4 regions of the Shewanella vaxholmensis genome follow, and region 2 is predicted to be linked to each of the others. Evidence: predicted binding sites of a transcription regulator. Region 2 holds the regulator's gene; each other region holds the start of a gene.

Region 1 (3,191 bases), on a different contig from region 2:
GATTTTGCTTTGGGGAACCCAAATTTCAGGCATAAAAAAACCGCTGGGTAGCGGTTTTTATGCTTTGCAATCTTAACGGGTTTTAATCGAAACCGATTATAGACCCGCGTCAGCGCGAAGTGCTTCAGCTTTGTCAGTTGCTTCCCAAGGGAATTCGTTACGACCAAAGTGGCCATAAGCGGCAGTCGCTTGATAAATCGGACGTGCTAAATCGAGCATGGCCGTTAAACCGTATGGACGCAGTTCGAAGTGTTGACGTACTAACTTGATCAACAAATCTTCAGACACTTTACCCGTACCGAAGGTTTCGATGCTGATAGAAGTCGGCTCTGCCACACCAATAGCGTAAGACACTTGGATTTCACAGCGATCAGCAAGACCTGCTGCAACGATGTTTTTTGCCACATAACGGGCAGCATATGCCGCGCTACGGTCAACTTTTGATGGGTCTTTACCAGAGAATGCGCCACCACCATGACGGGCCATGCCGCCGTAGGTGTCAACGATGATCTTACGACCGGTTAAGCCGCAATCGCCTACTGGACCACCGATAACAAAACGGCCAGTTGGGTTGATAAAGAACTTAGTGTCTTTGTTTAGCCATTGAGCCGGTAATACTGGCTTGATGATGGTTTCCATCACGCCTTCAATTAAGTCGGCTTGTGATACGTCATCTCTGTGCTGAGTCGACAATACGACAGCATCAATACCAACAATTTTGCCATCATCATAGGCAAATGTGACTTGGCTTTTCGCATCTGGGCGTAACCAAGGCAGGGTGCCGTTTTTACGCACTTCAGACTGACGCTTCACTAATGCGTGGGCATAAGTGATAGGCGCTGGCATTAGGACGTCGGTTTCGTTGTTGGCATAGCCAAACATTAACCCTTGGTCGCCTGCACCTTGCTCAGCAGGGTCAGCACGGTCTACACCTTGATTGATATCAGGTGATTGCTTACCAATGGCGTTTAATACCGCGCACGAGTCTGCATCAAAACCCATATCTGAGTGAGTATAACCAATTTCACGCACCGTTTTACGGGTGATTTCTTCGATATCAACCCAAGCAGAAGTCGTGACTTCGCCACCGACTAATACCATGCCAGTTTTGACATAAGTTTCACACGCCACGCGTGCTTTTGGATCTTGAGCCAGAATTGCATCTAGCACAGCATCAGAAATCTGATCTGCAATCTTATCGGGATGACCTTCTGAGACCGACTCAGAAGTAAACAAGTGCTTTGCCATAGTAGGAAAATCTCGTCGTTAGCATTCAAACGTGTAGAAGCATCTACATCTAGACGGCTATTTTAGTTTAAATCCGATTGCCGATCACCCCCAGTGAGAAAAAATCCTCTCAGATTGTGACCTGAAAACGACTATATTTAGTCTTAAAGAAGTTATTTTTATTATATTTCATGGCATTAGGACTAATCGATTTTTAATAAATTTATTTCTCCATTACAAGTGATCCTTGCTATGCCCACTCAAGTAAACGCCAGTAAAGTGACTAGCTTGTTTCTGCAGCTTATATATCTAGCTACCTGAATCCTGCATCTTCAGGTTGTTTGGGAATATATTCGGCCATCTTTTGCTGAGTGAATGATAATTTTAGTTTGCGTCACACTGGCATGTAGGGGAAAATATGCATCCAAATTGCCCGCTAGACCCCACAAACAAGCAGGAGAGAGCATGTCTTCCCGTAAAGTACTCGCAAACGCAATCCGTGCGTTAAGTATGGATGCAGTTCAAAAAGCAAATTCAGGCCATCCCGGCGCCCCAATGGGTATGGCAGATATTGCTGAAGTGCTGTGGAATGATTTCCTTAAGCACAACCCGACCAATCCTAAATGGGTAGATAGAGACCGTTTCGTCCTTTCTAACGGTCACGGTTCAATGCTGATCTACTCTTTACTTCACCTGACAGGTTATGAATTACCAATCGAAGAGCTGAAACAGTTCCGTCAATTGCATTCAAAAACCCCGGGTCACCCAGAATACGGTTACACCCCAGGTGTTGAAACCACAACGGGTCCACTCGGCGCGGGCATCAGCAATGCTGTCGGTATGGCGATTGCTGAAAAAACCTTAGCGGCACAGTTTAACCGTGATGGTCACGATATCGTTGATCACTACACTTACTGCTTCGTCGGCGACGGCTGTTTGATGGAAGGTATTTCCCACGAAGCCTGTTCATTAGCCGGTACTTTAGGTCTAGGCAAACTGGTCGCATTTTGGGATGACAACGGTATTTCTATCGATGGCCATGTTGAAGGCTGGTTCACCGATGATACGCCAAAGCGTTTTGAAGCTTACGGCTGGCATGTGATTGCCGGTGTTGACGGTCATGATAGCGCGGCAATCCGTGCTGCTATCGAAGCGGCTAAAGCGGTGACCGATAAACCAACCATGATTTGCTGCAAAACCATTATCGGTTTTGGTTCACCCAACAAATCTGGCAGCCACGATTGCCACGGCGCGCCATTAGGCGATGCGGAAATCGCAGCAGCCCGTGAATTCCTTGGCTGGCCATACGCACCGTTTGAAATCCCTGCTGACGTTTATGCCGGTTGGGATGCCAAAGAAGCCGGTGCTGCCCGTGAAGCAGCATGGAACGAGAAGTTTGCGGCTTATAGCGCAGCTCACCCAGAACTGGCTGCTGAATATGAGCGCCGTGTACTGAAAGGTGAATTACCTGCTGATTTTGAAGAAAAAGCGCAGGCATTCGTGCAAGCATCACAGGACAAAGCCGAAGGTATTGCGAGCCGTAAAGCCTCACAAAATGCCATCGGTGCTTTCGGTGCTATGTTACCTGAACTGTTAGGCGGCTCTGCTGACTTAGCGGGTTCTAACTTGACACTGTGGTCAGGTTCTAAAGGTATTCAAGACGATCCAGCCGGTAACTATATTTACTACGGCGTGCGTGAATTTGGCATGAGCGGCATTATGAACGGTGCTTCGCTGCATGGTGGTTTCATCAATTACGGCGCAACTTTCATGATGTTCATGGAATACGCCCGTAACGCAGTCCGCATGTCGGCGCTGATGGGCATTCAAAACATCTTCGTTTATACCCATGACTCTATCGGTCAAGGTGAAGATGGTCCAACGCATCAGCCAGTTGAGCAATTAGCTAACCTGCGTATGACGCCAAATATGGCCGTATGGCGCCCATGTGATGCGGCAGAAAC
Region 2 (3,191 bases):
TATGCTCAACACTGCGGTACTGCCTGCGCTGTTTTTAGTGTCGGGTTTATCGGCGGGCGCTGCGGCAAATGCGGTACTGGCGTTGCTGATGTTTAAGACTGACAGCCACGACAAAACTTTAGTGAAGATGCACGGTTTAGAATTGCCTGTGATGGCGATTGAAATTCTGTTCCTGTTCATGTTGTTCTGCGCCTTGTACTTCAAGGGCGGCGCGGCGGCTGCGGCCTTAGCATCGTTAACGTCTGGGTTATGGGCAAGCGTGTTCTGGATAGGCGTTGTCGGTATAGGTTTTGGTATTCCATTGCTGTTTATGCTGCTACCCGCCGCGACTCGCCACACTAAGGGCGCGATGATCATGGTGGCTTGTGCGAGCTTAACGGGCGTACTCGCCTTAAGACACTTTATTGTGTACGCAGGGCAAAGCTATTTAAGCTGAGTGTAAGCTGGCTTTAGATATTGATAGATAAAGAAAAGCACTGGCAATGTCAGTGCTTTTTTATTGTTTGAATCTTGAGAAGGTTTGCCAGTACAAGCAGGACGCTTATTGGGGTAATAACTCGATAACCGACTTCACCGTTAGCACTAAGGCGCTGATACTGCACAGGACTAAGGTCGCTATTTTAGTCTTGTCTTTATCGACACTGCCCACCAATCGCCCCGCGACTAAATACCCTAAAAGCACTGAAGGTAGCAACATCAACGACAGCCACAGGTGCTTCAATTCTAATAAGCCAGTGATCGCCAGAATGACCATAGCTATGGTGGAACTAAAAATGAAGAAGGCCGACAGGGCGGCGCGAAACTGCGAAGCGTCTTTGCCTGACAATAGAATCGCCATCGGCGGGCCACCAATAGCGGCAATATTACCGAAAATCCCCGAGACGACACCCGCGCCGAAGAGGGTTTTCTTATTCACGGGTAGGCTGAATTTATACAGGCTAAGGATCACCGCGACCGCTACAATGGCGGCGATGGATAACCCGAGTATGGGCTGAGGTGCAAACAGTAATAGACTTGCGCCGATAAAACCGCCGGGCACGCGACCTAAGAGTGCATATTGCAAGCCATTGAATTCTAAGTGGCCACGTTCACGGAATAAGGTCAGTAATGCTATGGTAAATCCCATGGCGATAACGGGACCGGGCACGAGATCGGGGTCGACGATATACAGCAAAGGACTGGCTACCACCGCAAGTCCAAATCCAATCAGGCTCTGGGTTAAGGCGCCAAGAAACACGACCAGCGAGGCTAAGGCGAGTGTCTGTGGATCTATTAGAGAAAACATAGGATTCCATATAAACAAAAAGGGATCGTTAACGATCCCTATTGATGAGCACTGTGATATGACTTTGAAAGCGACGAGTCGCTATTCCATATCTTCCCACTCGATCCCCATCTCGTCCATCAGCAACTTGGCTTCGGCGGGAATACTGTCTGGGCTGTCTTTTGACAGATCTTCATCGTTAGGCAATGGCTGGCCAGTGTAGGCGTGCAAAAATGCCTCACACAACAGCTCGCTGTTGGTGGCGTGACGCAAATTATTGACCTGACGACGCGTACGTTCATCCGTGAGGACTTTTAGCACTTTGAGCGGAATAGACACAGTAATTTTCTTTACTTGTTCATTCTTCTTGCCATGTTCAGCATAGGGGCTGATGTATTCCCCATTCCATTCAGTCATTGACTCACCTGTTATAACGCTAAATTCGGGGCAGATTTTAAACCCTTACAAACAACAGTCAAATTATTGCTACTATTTCTTTGTGATTGCAAACAGATTTCTTTATGTTTAGACGTCTAAACGTCTTAACGCCTATTGACGATGGCGTTGTGCTTAGGTACATTTAGACGTCCAGACATCTCTATCAGTCTACCGAATTTAGGAGTCCACCCATGGCAGAGCGTCAATTAGCCACACTGGCAGTGCGTCAGGGTATCGAAAGCGATACTCAATATGGCGCAGTTGTGCCACCGATTTATTTGTCGACTAATTACGCCTTCGATGGTCATAAAAATCCCCGCGAATTCGATTACAGTCGTTCAGGCAACCCAACGCGCTGCATTTTAGGCGAAGCATTAGCGCAATTAGAAAAAGGCGCCACTGGCATAGTGACGTGCACTGGCATGGCGGCCATCACCTTAGTGACTACTTTACTCGGCCCCGATGACCTATTAGTTGTGCCCCATGATTGCTATGGTGGTTCCTACCGTTTATTTACCAACTTGGCGAAGAAAGGCCAGTTTAAGCTCATTGTGGTCGACCAAACCGACAGCCAAGCGTTAGCCGCCGCCATTGCGCAGAATCCTAAGATGGTGTGGCTCGAAACCCCATCGAACCCGTTATTGCGTGTGGTGGATATCGAAGCTATTGCTAAGGCGAGCCATGGGGTCGGCGCGCTGGTGGTGGTCGATAACACTTTTTTATCGCCGATATTGCAACAACCCCTATTGTTAGGCGCGGATATCGTTATCCACTCCACCACTAAATACATCAATGGTCACAGCGATGTGGTTGGCGGCGCAGTGGTTGCCAAAGATGCACAAATTGGCGAAAGCTTACATTGGTGGTCGAACACGTTAGGCTTAACGGGATCGGCTTTTGATAGTTACTTAACCCTGCGCGGCCTACGCACCTTAGCGGTGCGAATTCGTGAACATCAAGCCAATGCCCAGCGCATTGTTGAGGTATTAACGCAAAGCCCTGTGGTGAGCAAAGTTTATTACCCCGGTCTTGCGGATCACCCAGGTCATGCGATTGCAGCCAAGCAACAACAAGGCTTTGGCGCTATGCTGAGTTTTGAGCTCAAAGGCGGCGAGGCCGAAGTGGTGGCCTTTTTAGGTGCACTCAGCTTATTTAGCGTGGCGGAAAGTTTAGGTGGCGTTGAAAGTTTGGTGGCCGTGCCCGCAACTATGACCCACAGAGCCATGGAGCCGCAGGCGCGTTTTGAGGCAGGCATTAAAGACACCCTATTGCGTCTATCGGTGGGTATTGAAGATGCCGCCGATTTAGTTGCAGATATTCAAGCAGGATTAGCCGCCGTTGCGGCTTGTCAGTAGAGGAATAATAGATGGCACGTTGTCACTTACATAAATTTGGTGGCTCCAGTTTAGCGGATGCCGATTGTTATCGCCGAGTCGCCCATATCCTGTTAACCCACGGTCATAGCGATGACCTTGTGGTGGTCTCTGCG
Region 3 (3,191 bases), on a different contig from region 2:
CACGGCATATTTTTGTAACTGGGGTAAATCGACTTCGATGGCATCCTTTGGCATCAACATAAAGAGTGCATCTTGAATGGCAAAGGTTCTGAAACTGGCCAGCATTTTACCTTTAGGATCGCAATGGGCGCCCCAGCGCCATTGATCTGTGGCCAATGAGCTGATATCTGTGGTCACTTGGCCATGGATAAAACTGCGGCCTTGTTCTCCAACGACTTTGATGAGGCCCAAATGAGATAAGTTGGCAAGCATAAGTGGAGGCAAGGTAGCGTCCAGATCCCAATGGGGCGTAGAAACTGAAATAGTCATAGCGAGATCCTGAAAATAAAGACGATGTGAGAGGCTAGATTGTAACGGAATTCCAGTTGGCTCAAAAGCATAAGGCGCACATATCTGTGAATGATCTGTGCGCCTTATTATGTGTGCTTTAGTCGATAGGCTTAAAGCGAGTGGAGTTTAAAGTTTAAAACAGCACGCGGGTACGCAGTTAAAACAGCACGCGGGTACGCAGTGTGCCTTCAATGGCCTTCAATTCCACTAAAGCTTCTTCGGCTTGGTGGGTGTCGACTTCCATGACCACATAACCAATTTCTGCGGTGGTTTGCAGATATTGCGCGGCAATGTTGATGCCTTTTTCCGAGAAGGCTTGGTTGATCTTGATCAGCACGCCTGGACGGTTTTGGTGAATATGCAGTAAGCGTGAGGTGCCTTTATGCATAGGCAGCGAAACTTCAGGGAAGTTAACTGCAGATACGGTCGATCCATTGTCTGAGTATTTAGCGAGCTTGCCAGCGACTTCGATACCAATGTTTTCTTGGGCTTCAGCAGTACTACCACCCACATGCGGTGTCAGCAATACGTTATCAAGACCTCGAAGTGGGCTGATAAATTCATCGTCATTCGATTGCGGCTCAACTGGGAACACATCAATCGCCGCGCCCGCAAGGTGGCGCTCTTTGAGTGCGACTGTTAAGGCCTCGATATCGACTACAGTGCCGCGTGATGCGTTGATAAAGATGCTGCCCTTTTTCATCGCCGCAAATTCAGCTGCGCCTATCATGTCTTTGGTTTGTGGGGTTTCAGGTACGTGTAAGCTCACTACGTCAGCTTGCGCCAGTAATTGTTCCATTGAATGAATTTGTTGTGCATTGCCTAGCGGCAGTTTGTCTTCGATATCGAAGAACACCACGCGCATGCCCAGCGTCTCAGCCAGAATACCAAGCTGAGTACCGATATGACCGTAACCGATTACGCCTAAGGTTTTTCCGCGCACTTCGTAGCTGCCAGCGGCGGTTTTCATCCAGCCACCACGGTGGGCGATGGCGTTACGCTCAGGGATACCGCGCATCAGCATAATGATTTCGCCAATCACGAGTTCGGCAACACTTCGCGTGTTGGAGAATGGTGCGTTAAATACTGGGATACCAAGGGATTCGGCGGTGGCAAGATCAACTTGGTTGGTTCCGATACAGAAGCAACCGATCGCGATCAACTTCTCGGCACGTTTCAGCACCTCGGCAGTTAATTGGGTACGTGAACGAAGTCCCACGAAATGTGCATCTTTGATGGATTCAATTAATGCTTCATCGCCTAATGAGGCTTTGTGGTATTCGATGTTGGTGTATCCCGCACGCTCAAGTACATCGACTGCAGATTGGTGGACGCCTTCCAACAGCAGGATCTTGATCTTATCCTTGTCCAGCGAATGTTTCGCCATGATATGGGTACCCTCTAATTAATAGAAATGTTTCTTATGATATGCTGACAACCTTCACCCACCAAAATAGCACTTTTTTTACTCAGTGTGGAGGGCTAGATGGCTAAAGTTAATATTCTAAATTAAGAACAATATCGCATAAGAGGAAGAAACATTGAATAACAAAATCGCGTGGTGTGCTATTTACCTCTTAGTGCTCGTTTGGTCGGCAATAAATCCCGCAGATCCTTTCACTTGGTGGCTCGAAGCGGCTCCCGCATTAGTGGCTGTGCCACTGCTATTTTTTACCCGCAAACGCTTCCCATTAACGCCGCTGGTGTATGTTTTAGTGTTAGCCCATTGCTGTGTGCTGTTTGTCGGCGCGCATTACACCTATGCTGAAGTGCCATTATTCGACACGATTGCCCATTGGATGGGTTCAGAACGTAATAATTACGACAAGTTAGGTCACTTTGCGCAAGGTTTTATCCCTGCCATGTTAGCGCGTGAAATTATGCTGCGTAATCAAGCGGTCAAACCCGGTGCTTGGTGTGCGTTTTTGGTCACATGTTTTGTGCTCGCGTTTTCGGCGTTTTATGAACTCATTGAATGGTGGGTTGCAGTGGCAACAGGTGAAGGCGCTGAAGCCTTTTTGGGAACCCAAGGCTATGTGTGGGACACTCAATCAGATATGTTAATGGCATTAATTGGCGCAATTGTCGCACTCGTTTTATTGTCTCGTTTTCAAGATAAGCAAATAGCAGCACTTAAACTCAGACGCTAGTGGCCGTGAGTTGCTGATTGTTTCAGCTTGAGTCATAAGTTCATTCTTCCATAAAGCTTCTAACATGAGTGTGATGGCATTTAGCTGTCACACTTTCTTATTGCCTGTATGTTATTTTTGTGTTGCAACTTTCGATGGGTGTCTTCATAGTTTGAAAGTACTAGATTTCGTGAGTCGGTTAAACCTAATGGAGTTTTATGCTGTTATTCCAATTATATTCCGTCAGTTAGTCGAACTTACTAGGATTTAAAAGGGAATAGTACATTTGGGTGATGTTTTTCAGTCTTTAACTAGTCAGAATCAACTAGGTTAATGGAATGTTTAAAAATCTAACTAAAGAGGCTGGTCAAACATACCATTTTGCTAATAGAAAATACTTTTCAGGGAGGAGAGTCATTGAGCACAATTAATGAATTAGTTTTTTTACATCAAATGGCGGCACCATGTCATTTAGCGTTACTCGCTGAATCCATAGGCTTGAAAACTCGTATCGTTAAGCATGCGGCGGAATTAGATTTAGATAAGAGTCGTCGAAGTTTTTATCTGATCACCCAAAAGGGCGCTGCACTCGATAACAAGGGGATCCCTTTACTGGCTTCGCGCTTAGTATCACATTTCCCCGTGGCGCTGTACCAAGTTGAGCGTGACTCTTTAGATCAAGAGTCGGCTATGTTACTCGGTATTCGTGGCCTGTTGTTTGCCGATCAACGT
Region 4 (3,191 bases), 110 kb from region 2:
GCTCGCCGAAGTACTCCACCATGTCGTTACGTTCGGCTTCACCGTGCACGAGTACGTCGATACCCAGTTTTAGTTGGCGTTCGATAGTATCGCGGGTCACTTGCTGTAACTGCTCTGTATATTGCGCATCGTTGAGCTCCCCCTTACGCCAGCGGCTGCGTAGTCCGCGGATTGCCGGTGTTTGTGGGAACGAACCTATGGTAGTGGTGGGTAACAGAGGTAAATGGTATTTTTGCTGCTGCACGCTTTGGCGCACACTGAAATCACTGACACGCTCGTAATCCGCAGTGGTTAATGCCGCAACACGCTCAATCACTTGCTTATCTGCAGCCTGCGCTTTGGCTTGACGACGAGCGATACAAAAAGTACTGATTTTTTGTGCTTCATCCGAATTAGGCGCCAACAATAATTGGCGAATTTTGCTCAATTCCAACAGTTTCTGCTTAGCAAAGGCTAACTGCTTACGCAGCACAGGTAATAGTTTGACTTCAACATCTAAATCGACTGGGCTGTGCAGCAATGAACATGATGTGCCAATCCACAGACGATCGCCTAAATCACGCGCCACTGCGCCAATACGCTCAGCAATCAAATCGATTTCTGCCGCCCACACGTTACGGCCATTAACCACGCCCACCGACAAAATTTGCTCACTGCGCAACGCATTTGCAAACACAGCCAGTTGTTCTGGCGCAGTAACTAAATCTAAGTGCAAACCAGCAACAGGCAAGGCAGATACTAGGGCTTGATGATGCACAATACCGCCATAATAACTCGCCAAAAGAACCTTGACGTTTATAGTGCTTAGCGCTTGATAAGTCTCTGCTATCGCCGCTTGCCACTGCGCGTCTAACTCTAATGCCAACACAGGCTCATCTAACTGCACCCATTCCACACCTTGGGCGGCGAAACGCGCCAAGATGTCAGCATAAGCTGTTAATAAATGAGGCAATAAACTTAACTTATCGAACTCTTGACCCACAGTTTTAGCAAGGTGCAAGTAACTAACAGGGCCGAGTAGCACAGGTTTTGCTTTATAGCCTAGCGCTTGCGCTTCGCTGACTTCATCAAAAAACTGCTCGTAAGCAATCGAAAACTCTTGGTTTTGCGTCAGCTCTGGCACCAAATAATGATAATTAGTATTGAAATATTTGGTCATTTCAGAGGCTGGCGCATCTTGGCCTGTCGGCGCTCTGCCGCGGGCAACGCGGAATAAAGTATCGAGATCGATAGCGCCTTCACCACGATGACGCTCAGGGATGGCATTCAAGGTCGCACTCAGGGTTAATACTTGATCGTAAAAGGCAAAATCCCCCACGGGCACTTGCTCGACGCCCGCTGCGGTTTGCCACTGCCAATGGGTACGGCGCAGTTCACTCGCTACTTCACATAATTCGGCTTGAGTACTCTCACCACGCCAGTATTTTTCTAAGGCAAATTTCAATTCACGTCGACGCCCGATACGGGGAAACCCAAGACTATTTAATTGCATACCCTATCTTCCTTTATTTGAGATAAGCCAAATTCGGCACTTGCACCCACCAGATTGTGTTCTCTTGGCACTTTTCAGTATTTCCGCCTTGATAAATAACAATGGGCGTCTGGACGTCTAGAAGTTTATTGTGTTAGTCTCTATTCCAGCAACCGAATTGATTTCAAGCACAACATGAGCGAAATTCACCTGGAGTGAACATGATCGAACTAAGACATCTGCGAACCTTAATGGCCCTGAAGGAAAGTGGCAGTTTGGCGGGCGCAGCCAAAAAACGTTTTGTCACTCAATCCGCCCTCTCCCACCAAATAAAGGAGTTGGAGCAAAGGATTAACTCGCCTATTTTTGTGCGTAAAAGTAAGCCGCTGTCATTCACCCAAGAAGGTGCGCGTCTGCTTCATCTCGCGGAAGAGATTTTGCCTAAGGTGCTAGAAACCGAGACAGATCTTAAGAATGGCCTTGAAACCGAAACCAATCAGTTACGTGTCGGCATTGAGTGTCACAGCTGTTTTCGCTGGTTAATGCCTGTGATGGAGCAATTTAGACAAGAACATCCCCAAGCCGAGTTAGACTTGTCGAGCCGTCACTTGTTTGACTCGCTCAATGCCCTAGAAATGGGCGAACTGGATATAGTGCTGACCTCAGATCCTGTGCCTGGGCATTCACTTGCTTATCAGCATTTGTTTGATTTTGAAGTAAAGTTAGTGGTTGCTAAAGATCATCCGCTAGCGAAAGAGCCCTATGTCACCCCTAAGCAATTAGCGCGTTTACCGATAATTAGCTATCCCGTACCGCTGACGCGTTTAGACATTTATCGCCACTTTTTAGAACCTGCGGGCATAGAAGCGGGTGAGCAAAAAACCTGTGATTTGACCATGATGTTATTGCAACGTATCGCCTGCAAAGATGGTATCGCTGCCCTGCCGAACTGGTCGATAAATGAAGGTCACGGCTTAAGCCTTACTACGGTAAAGCTAGGACAAGAAGGCTTAAAACGGCCTCTATTTGGCGCCTATCGCCGCCATAGTGCTAACTCAACATTGATCCAAAATTGGTTACAACTGGTGGCGAGTGAAGGTTTATCTCGCCAGCAGAAGACAAATTAATACCGGTAAAATCTAATAAAGAAGCCTGCGAATGCAGGCTTTTTTATTGAATTAAATGGTTATTTTATTCGTTCAAACCGTTATTTGTCGCATCTAAATATTACAGCGGATTCATCAATAGACCACGCATAGACAATACGCGGCGCAGGATTAAACCAGGGGAATTCGAATTACGGGTCTGACGCAAATTATGGGCAATCATAAACTCTTGGCGTAAATCCTGATCTAAATCTAACGCTTCGAACGCTTCAATGGTTAATGTCTGCTGTTGATTATCAATCAATGACTTGATTACACTTAAAGGGAATGATTGTTCGGCATTAGCATTTAAATAGGCAAATGCGGTCAGTGCAATAATTTGGCCGAACACACTGAACAGGGCCAAGGTTTGCACTTCATCAGCATCAACCTCGACGCCTTCCATATCCGCTAAACTGTCCACCGCATCCGTTGCAATATCTTCAGTCAACTTCCAATAACCTTGGACCAACTTTTTATAGGGCTGCGGCAGCTCATCGAGACGCTCTTTCAGATAAAACGTAAAGGCATAGCGATAGATATTCACTTGACCTAAGCGGATCAAAGCTTCTTTC

What was found. Region 2 encodes MetJ, which represses methionine synthesis genes. Its sites were predicted from a motif close to TAGACGTCTAGACGTCTA; they were not measured.
Region 1: the regulator MetJ is predicted to act here: its motif matches at 1,291-1,308, upstream of metK (methionine adenosyltransferase).
Region 3: the regulator MetJ is predicted to act here: its motif matches at 1,806-1,823, upstream of serA (phosphoglycerate dehydrogenase).
Region 4: the regulator MetJ is predicted to act here: its motif matches at 1,603-1,620, upstream of metE (5-methyltetrahydropteroyltriglutamate--homocysteine S-methyltransferase).

What each region holds. Positions count from the first base shown of each region.
Region 1 is NZ_JAUOEV010000002.1:290,945-294,135, reverse strand. It holds gene metK (methionine adenosyltransferase) at 97-1,248, opposite strand; gene tkt (transketolase) at 1,693-3,191, shown strand, end outside.
Region 2 is NZ_JAUOEV010000010.1:151,252-154,442, reverse strand. It holds gene nrfD (NrfD/PsrC family molybdoenzyme membrane anchor subunit) at 1-436, shown strand, start outside; gene Q4Q46_RS11040 (sulfite exporter TauE/SafE family protein) at 542-1,285, opposite strand; gene metJ (met regulon transcriptional regulator MetJ) at 1,367-1,681, opposite strand; gene metB (cystathionine gamma-synthase) at 1,894-3,057, shown strand; gene Q4Q46_RS11025 (bifunctional aspartate kinase/homoserine dehydrogenase II) at 3,069-3,191, shown strand, end outside.
Region 3 is NZ_JAUOEV010000017.1:97,858-101,048, reverse strand. It holds gene ygfZ (tRNA-modifying protein YgfZ) at 1-309, opposite strand, end outside; gene serA (phosphoglycerate dehydrogenase) at 488-1,717, opposite strand; gene Q4Q46_RS14990 (DUF2238 domain-containing protein) at 1,872-2,480, shown strand; gene Q4Q46_RS14985 (helix-turn-helix transcriptional regulator) at 2,877-3,191, shown strand, end outside.
Region 4 is NZ_JAUOEV010000010.1:37,501-40,691, forward strand. It holds gene metE (5-methyltetrahydropteroyltriglutamate--homocysteine S-methyltransferase) at 1-1,492, opposite strand, end outside; gene Q4Q46_RS10545 (LysR family transcriptional regulator) at 1,693-2,598, shown strand; gene Q4Q46_RS10550 (HDOD domain-containing protein) at 2,699-3,191, opposite strand, start outside.